One region of the Phytopseudomonas flavescens genome, then DNA from elsewhere that is predicted to be linked to it. Evidence: predicted binding sites of a transcription regulator. Region 1 holds the regulator's gene; each other region holds the start of a gene.
The links. The regulator sigma-54, encoded in region 1, starts transcription at its own class of promoters, with help from an activator protein. The targets are predictions, from matches to a motif close to ANTGGCATNNANNTTGCTNT.
Positions count from the first base shown of each region.

Region 2: nirB (nitrite reductase large subunit NirB) is a predicted target of sigma-54. The motif match lies at 998-1,017, and genes of this name have one in related genera.
Region 3: flgB (flagellar basal body rod protein FlgB) is a predicted target of sigma-54. The motif match lies at 865-884, and genes of this name have one in related genera.

Region 1 is NZ_JACBYV010000001.1:5,753,820-5,756,021, reverse strand. It holds gene FHR27_RS25645 (RNA polymerase factor sigma-54) at 132-1,640, shown strand; gene hpf (ribosome hibernation-promoting factor, HPF/YfiA family) at 1,721-2,029, shown strand; gene ptsN (PTS IIA-like nitrogen regulatory protein PtsN) at 2,045-2,202, shown strand, end outside.
Region 2 is NZ_JACBYV010000001.1:4,052,397-4,054,598, reverse strand. It holds gene nirB (nitrite reductase large subunit NirB) at 1,185-2,202, shown strand, end outside.
Region 3 is NZ_JACBYV010000001.1:2,738,388-2,740,589, reverse strand. It holds gene cheR (protein-glutamate O-methyltransferase CheR) at 1-647, shown strand, start outside; gene flgB (flagellar basal body rod protein FlgB) at 932-1,342, shown strand; gene flgC (flagellar basal body rod protein FlgC) at 1,354-1,797, shown strand; gene flgD (flagellar hook assembly protein FlgD) at 1,812-2,202, shown strand, end outside.

The DNA of each region.
Region 1 (2,202 bases):
CCACGACAGGGTCGTAATGAAATGGTAACGGGCTCTAGGCAAAGCACTCGGATTCAGGCATATAATTTGCTTCCTAGTGGCGCTTTGGCGCCCTGTCGTGGATCGCGCACAGACGCCAGATAAGGTCTGCAATGAAACCATCGCTAGTCCTGAAAATGGGCCAGCAGCTGACGATGACACCGCAGCTGCAACAAGCCATTCGCCTGCTCCAACTGTCCACGCTGGATCTGCAACAGGAGATCCAGGAGGCACTGGAGTCGAACCCGATGCTCGAGCGTCAGGAAGAAGGCGACGACTTCGACAATTCGGACCCCATGGCCGACGGCGCGGAAAGCGCACCCACGGCGGCCGCTCAGGAAGAGAAATTTCAGGAACCAACTTTCCAGGAAAACACCCAGACCGTCGACAATCTGGAAGAAGGCGAATGGGGCGAGCGAATCCCCAGCGAACTGCCGGTCGACACGGCCTGGGAAGACGTCTATCAGACCAGCGCCAGCAGCCTGCCAAGCAATGATGACGACGAGTGGGACTTCACCACTCGCACCTCTGCCGGCGAGAGCCTGCAGAGTCACATGCTCTGGCAACTCAACCTGGCACCTATGTCCGACAAGGACCGCCTCATCGCAGTGACGCTGATCGACTGCATCAATGGTCAGGGCTACCTCGAGGAAACCCTCGAAGAAATCACCGACGCCTTCGACCCCGAACTCGATGTCGAGCTCGATGAAGTCGAAGCCGTGCTGCACCGCATCCAGCAGTTCGAGCCTTCCGGCATCGCCGCCCGCGACCTGCGCGAGTGCCTGCTTCTGCAACTGCGCCAACTGCCGGCCAATACCCCCTGGCTGAGCGAGGCCCAGCGCCTCACCAGTGACTACCTCGACCTGCTCGGCAGCCGCGACTACAGCCAGCTGATGCGCCGCATGAAGCTCAAGGAAGACGAGCTGCGCCCGGTCATCGAGCTGATTCAGAGCCTCAACCCGCGCCCCGGTTCGCAGATCGAATCGAGCGAGCCCGAGTACGTGGTGCCTGACGTGATCGTGCGCAAGCACAACGATCGCTGGCTGGTGGAACTCAACCAGGAGGCCATGCCTCGCCTGCGCGTCAACGCGCAGTACGCAGGCTTCGTGAAGCGCGCCGACTCCAGCGCCGACAACACCTTCATGCGCAATCAGTTGCAGGAAGCACGCTGGTTCATCAAGAGCCTGCAGAGCCGCAACGAAACCCTGATGAAGGTCGCGACGCAGATCGTCGAACACCAGCGCGGCTTCCTCGACTACGGCGACGAAGCCATGAAGCCGTTGGTACTGCACGACATCGCCGAAGCGGTGGGCATGCACGAATCGACCATCTCACGCGTCACCACCCAGAAGTACATGCATACACCGCGTGGCATTTACGAGCTGAAATACTTCTTCTCCAGCCACGTCAGCACCTCCGAAGGCGGCGAATGTTCGTCCACCGCGATCCGCGCGATCATCAAGAAACTGGTCGCCGCGGAAAATGCGAAAAAGCCATTGAGCGATAGCAAGATCGCTGGTTTACTGGAAGCACAGGGCATTCAAGTGGCGCGCCGCACAGTCGCCAAGTACCGTGAATCGCTCGGTATAGCGCCTTCGAGCGAACGCAAACGACTGATGTGAGCGGCCTTGTAGTAGAGCCCCAGTGTTCCTGCGGCAGGTGTATAGCCTGCCACTCACACACGGCAACAAGGAGAAGCGGTATGCAAGTCAACATCAGTGGGCACCAGCTGGATGTGACAGACGCACTACGCAGCTACATCGAGGAAAAGCTCGGACGTCTCGAGCGGCACTTCGACAAGATCACCAATGTGCAGGTCATCCTGGAGGTCGAGAAGCTCAAGCAGAAAGTCGAAGCCACCTTGCACATCGCCGGAGGCGAAGTGGTGGCCAATGCCGAGCATGAAGACATGTACGCCGCCATCGATCTACTGACCGACAAACTTGACCGCCAACTCATCAAGCACAAGGAAAAACAGCTCGACCGCCAGCAGGGCGCAATGGCCCGCTGACCTCGTCCTTCTCCTATGATCCGACTTGAAAATATCCTGACCCCCGGCCGTTCCCTCGTGAACGTGCCGGGCGGCAGTAAAAAGCGTGTACTCGAACAGATAGCTGCCGTGATCGCGCGCGACCTGCCCGATCTCGATGGCCAGACCATCTATGAAAGCCTGATCGCCCGGGA
Region 2 (2,202 bases), 1.7 Mb from region 1:
GCGGTTCCGCGATCCACTGTGGGAGCGGGCCGCGCCCGCGATTTCGCGCGCATGGCGCGCTCCCACAGGTACTGCGCCGAAGGGCAGCTCGCAGGATGGGTGAACATCCATCCTGCGCCCGCGAACCTGCCTGAAGAATCGCAGGGAACGGCGGTTCCGCGATCAACTGTGGGAGCGGGCCATGCCCGCGATTTCGCGCGCATGGCGCGCTCCCACAGGTACTGCGCCGAAGGGTGGCTCGCAGGATGAGTGAACATCCATCATGCGTCCGCGAATCTGGCTGAAGAATCGCAGGGAACGGCGGTTCCGCGATCCACTGTGGGAGCGGGCCGTGCCCGCGATTTCGCGCGCATGGCGCGCTCCCACAGGTACTGCGCTGAAGGGCAGCTCGCAGGATGGGTGAACATCCATCCTGCGCCCGCGAACCTGCCTGAAGAATCGCAGGGAACGGCGGTTCCGCGATCCACTGTGGTAGCGGGCCGCGCCCGCGATTTCGCGCGCATGGCGCGCTCCCACAAGTTGGTGCGCTGAAGGGCGATCCGCCTGATGGATGAACATCGACCCTGCGCCCGCTGACCTGTCTGGAGAACCGCAGGGAACGGCGGTTCTGCGATCCACTGTGGGAGCGGGCCGTGCCCGCGATTTCGCGCGCATGGCGCGCTCCCACAGGTACTGCGCTGAAGGGCAGCTCGCGGGATGAGTGAACATCGACCCTGCGCCCGCTGACCGATCTGACGAATCGCAGAGAACGGCGGTTCCGCGATCAACTGTGGGAGCGGGCCATGCCCGCGATTTCGCGCGCATGGCGCGTTCCTACAGGCACTGCGCCGGCAGGTAGCGCTTACCCGACCTGCGCCCACGAATCCGCTTGGGCTGCCCCGAAATGGTGAGTTTCAGGATCGCCTGCTTCATCTTGGTTCGTATCCTGCGCCAGTCGCGCCGATCTGCAGGAGCCTGCCAAGCCCTTTGCCATGGGCCTTCCCGGCTTTTTCAAGGCCTTGGCATGCAACCTGCTATCAAACCTGTGCACCCATCATCGATGGGGCCGGTGAACAGGCCATGACCTGATACTCACCCCACATAACTGAATCCAAGGCAAAGACGCCTGAAGCTGACAACAGCTCCAGGCGTCTTTTTTTTGCGTTGCAGAAAACCGTGATACCGCAGCAGACAGAGGGCAGGCTATGAATTCCATCGTCACATCGATCAAGCGCGAGAACCTGATCGTCATCGGCAACGGCATGGTCGGCCACCACTGCGTGGAGCAGCTGATCGCCAGCGGCGCCCTGCATCGCTATCAGGTGCACGTGTATGGCGAAGAGCGCCAGCGCGCCTACGACCGTGTGCACCTGTCCGAGTATTTCTCCGGCAAGGATGCCGAAGCCCTGGCCCTGGGCGAGCCTGATCTGTACGCCCGCAACGGCGTGCATCTGCACCTCGGCGAGCAGGTGCTGGAGATCGACCGCGAGAACCGCGAAGTCGTCACCACCAACGGCCGTCGCGGCTACGACCGGCTGGTGCTGGCCACCGGTTCCTATCCGTTCGTGCCGCCGATTCCGGGCGCCGAGGGCAATTCGCGCCTGGTCTACCGCACCCTGGACGACCTCGACGGCATCCGCGCTGCCGCGGCCAGCGCCCGCCGTGGCGTGGTGGTGGGCGGCGGTCTGCTCGGTCTCGAGGCGGCCAATGCCCTCAAGTCCCTTGGCCTGGAAGCTCATGTGGTGGAGTTCGCGCCACGCCTGATGCCGGTGCAGCTGGATAACGACGGTGGCGACGCATTGCGGGCGCGCATCGAGGCCCTGGGTGTGGGTGTGCATCTATCGCGCGCCACCCAGGAGATCGTCATCGGTGAGGAATACGCCTACCGCATGAAGTTCAATGATGGCGAATTCCTTGAGACCGACCTGATCGTGTTTTCCGCCGGTATTCGTCCGCAGGACGCCCTGGGCCGTGCCGCCGGGCTCGACATCGCGACCCGCGGGGGCGTGGTGGTCGACAACGACTGTCGCACCAGCGACCCGGCGATCTTTGCCATCGGCGAATGCGCGTCCTGGAATGGCCTGGTCTTCGGCCTGGTCGCGCCGGGCTATTCGATGGCCCGCAATGTCGCCGCACAGCTGGCTGGCGCGCCCCACGAACTATTCACCGGCGCCGACATGTCGACCAAGCTCAAGCTGCTTGGCGTCGACGTCGGCTCCATCG
Region 3 (2,202 bases), 3.0 Mb from region 1:
GTCTGCGCGAGCAGGTGGTCGATGCCATGACCACCAACGAAACCCTGTGGTTTCGAGATGCCTATCCGTTCGAAGTGCTCAAGAATCGAGTGTTGCCCGAGCTGATCAAGGCCTACCCTGGGCAGCGCCTGCGAATTTGGTCGGCGGCCTGTTCGTCGGGGCAAGAGCCCTATTCGCTGTCGATGAGCATCGATGAGTTCGAGCGCAGCAACATCGGCCAGCTCAAGACCGGTGTGCAGATCGTGGCCACTGATCTTTCGCCGACCATGCTCAACAACTGCAAATCCGGTGAGTACGACAGCTTGGCGATGGGCCGCGGTCTTGCCCAGGAGCGGCTGCAGCGTTACTTCGACCCCAAGGGGCCGGGGCGCTGGGTGGTCAAGCCGGCGATCAAGAGCCGCGTCGAGTTTCGCCCGCTGAACCTGCTGGACAGTTACGCCAGCCTCGGCAAGTTCGACATCGTGTTTTGCCGCAACGTGCTGATCTACTTCTCCGCCGATGTGAAGAAGGACATCCTTACGCGCATCCATGCGATGCTCAAGCCAGGCGGTTATCTGTTCCTTGGCGCTTCCGAAGCCCTCAATGGTTTGCCGGAGAAGTACCAGATGGTGCAGTGCAGCCCAGGGATCATTTACAAAGCCAAGTGATTCAGCGATAGCGAAAAGGAGGCCCCACCGGCCTCCTTTTTTCATTCGGTTCGTTCTCCTCGCCTGACGGTGTTCCGTCACCCTCGCGTCAGAAAAGCGGCAAGCCCTGGTTCAATTGCCGCTCTCAGCTTGCCAATCGGCGGAAAAGCTTTGCCGCCCGCGCCTGCCGCTTCCCTTTGTTTTAGCTTATCCAGCTGATTTATAAGATAAAAAATAAATTGGCACGTGCTTTGCTGAGAACTTTGCACGAAAACCGGCTGGCCGATACGGCAAAGGTTCCTGAGATGAGCATCAGCTTTGATAACGCGCTTGGCATTCACGAGAAGGCACTGGGCTTCCGCGCTCAGCGTGCCGAGGTGTTGGCCAATAACATGGCGAATGCCGATACCCCCAACTACAAGGCGCGAGATCTGGATTTCGCCTCCGTGCTGGCCCAGCAGGCTGCCAAGAGCAGCGGCAGCGGCAACTCCGGTCTGAAAACCACCAACAGCCGGCATATCGCAGCAGAAGGCGTGCCAATGGGCGATGCGGCGTTGGCTTATCGAACGCCGACTGCGCCATCGATCGATCAGAACACCGTGGACGCTCAGGTCGAGCAGGCCAACTATGCCGAGAACTCGGTGGCTTTCCAGACCAGCTTCACGCTGCTCAACAGCAAATTCAAAGGGCTCGTCAGCGCCCTGCGTGGTGAATAAAGGAGCCCGATATGTCACTTACCAGCGTTTTCAACATCGCCGGAACCGGCATGAGTGCCCAGAGCACTCGCCTGAATACCATTTCCAGCAACATCGCCAACGCCGAAACGGTGTCTTCCAGCATCGATCAGACCTACCGGGCTCGTCATCCGGTATTCGCCACCGTGTTTCAGCAGGCCCAGGGTGGCGAGAACGGTTCGCTGTTCGCCGATCAGGATCAGTCAGGCGCGGGTGTTCAGGTACTGGGTATCGTCGAGGATCAGAGCAGCCTGATGCCACGTTACGAGCCTAACCACCCGGCCGCCGACGAAGCGGGCTACGTGTACTACCCCAACGTCAACGTGGTCGAGGAGATGGCGGACATGATTTCTGCCAGTCGTGCCTTCCAGACCAACGTGGAAATGATGAATACCGCGAAGCAGATGATGCAGCGCGTTCTGACCTTGGGTCAGTGAGCCGGGAGTGAGAGATGAGCACTGTTGATGGCGTCAGCTCCAGTTCGGTACTGGACAAGTATCAGGTCAAGCAGGATTCCACCACGCAGAACAAGGAGCTGGGCAAGGACCAGTTCCTCAACCTGCTGGTGGCGCAGCTGAACAACCAGAACCCGCTTGAGCCTCAGGGCAATGGCGAGTTCATCGCCCAGCTGGCGCAGTTCAGTACCGTTGAGGGCGTCGAGAAGCTCAACTCGAGCATGGAAACCATTCTCTCCGGCTACCAGTCTTCCCAGGCCCTGCAGGCTTCTTCGCTGGTCGGTCGCAAGGTGATCGTGCCGGTGGACAAGGCGGTGGTCGATACCAGTGAAAGCTTCAAGGCCAGTGCCGTGCTGCCAACCAGCAGCAGCAACGTGTACGTCAACG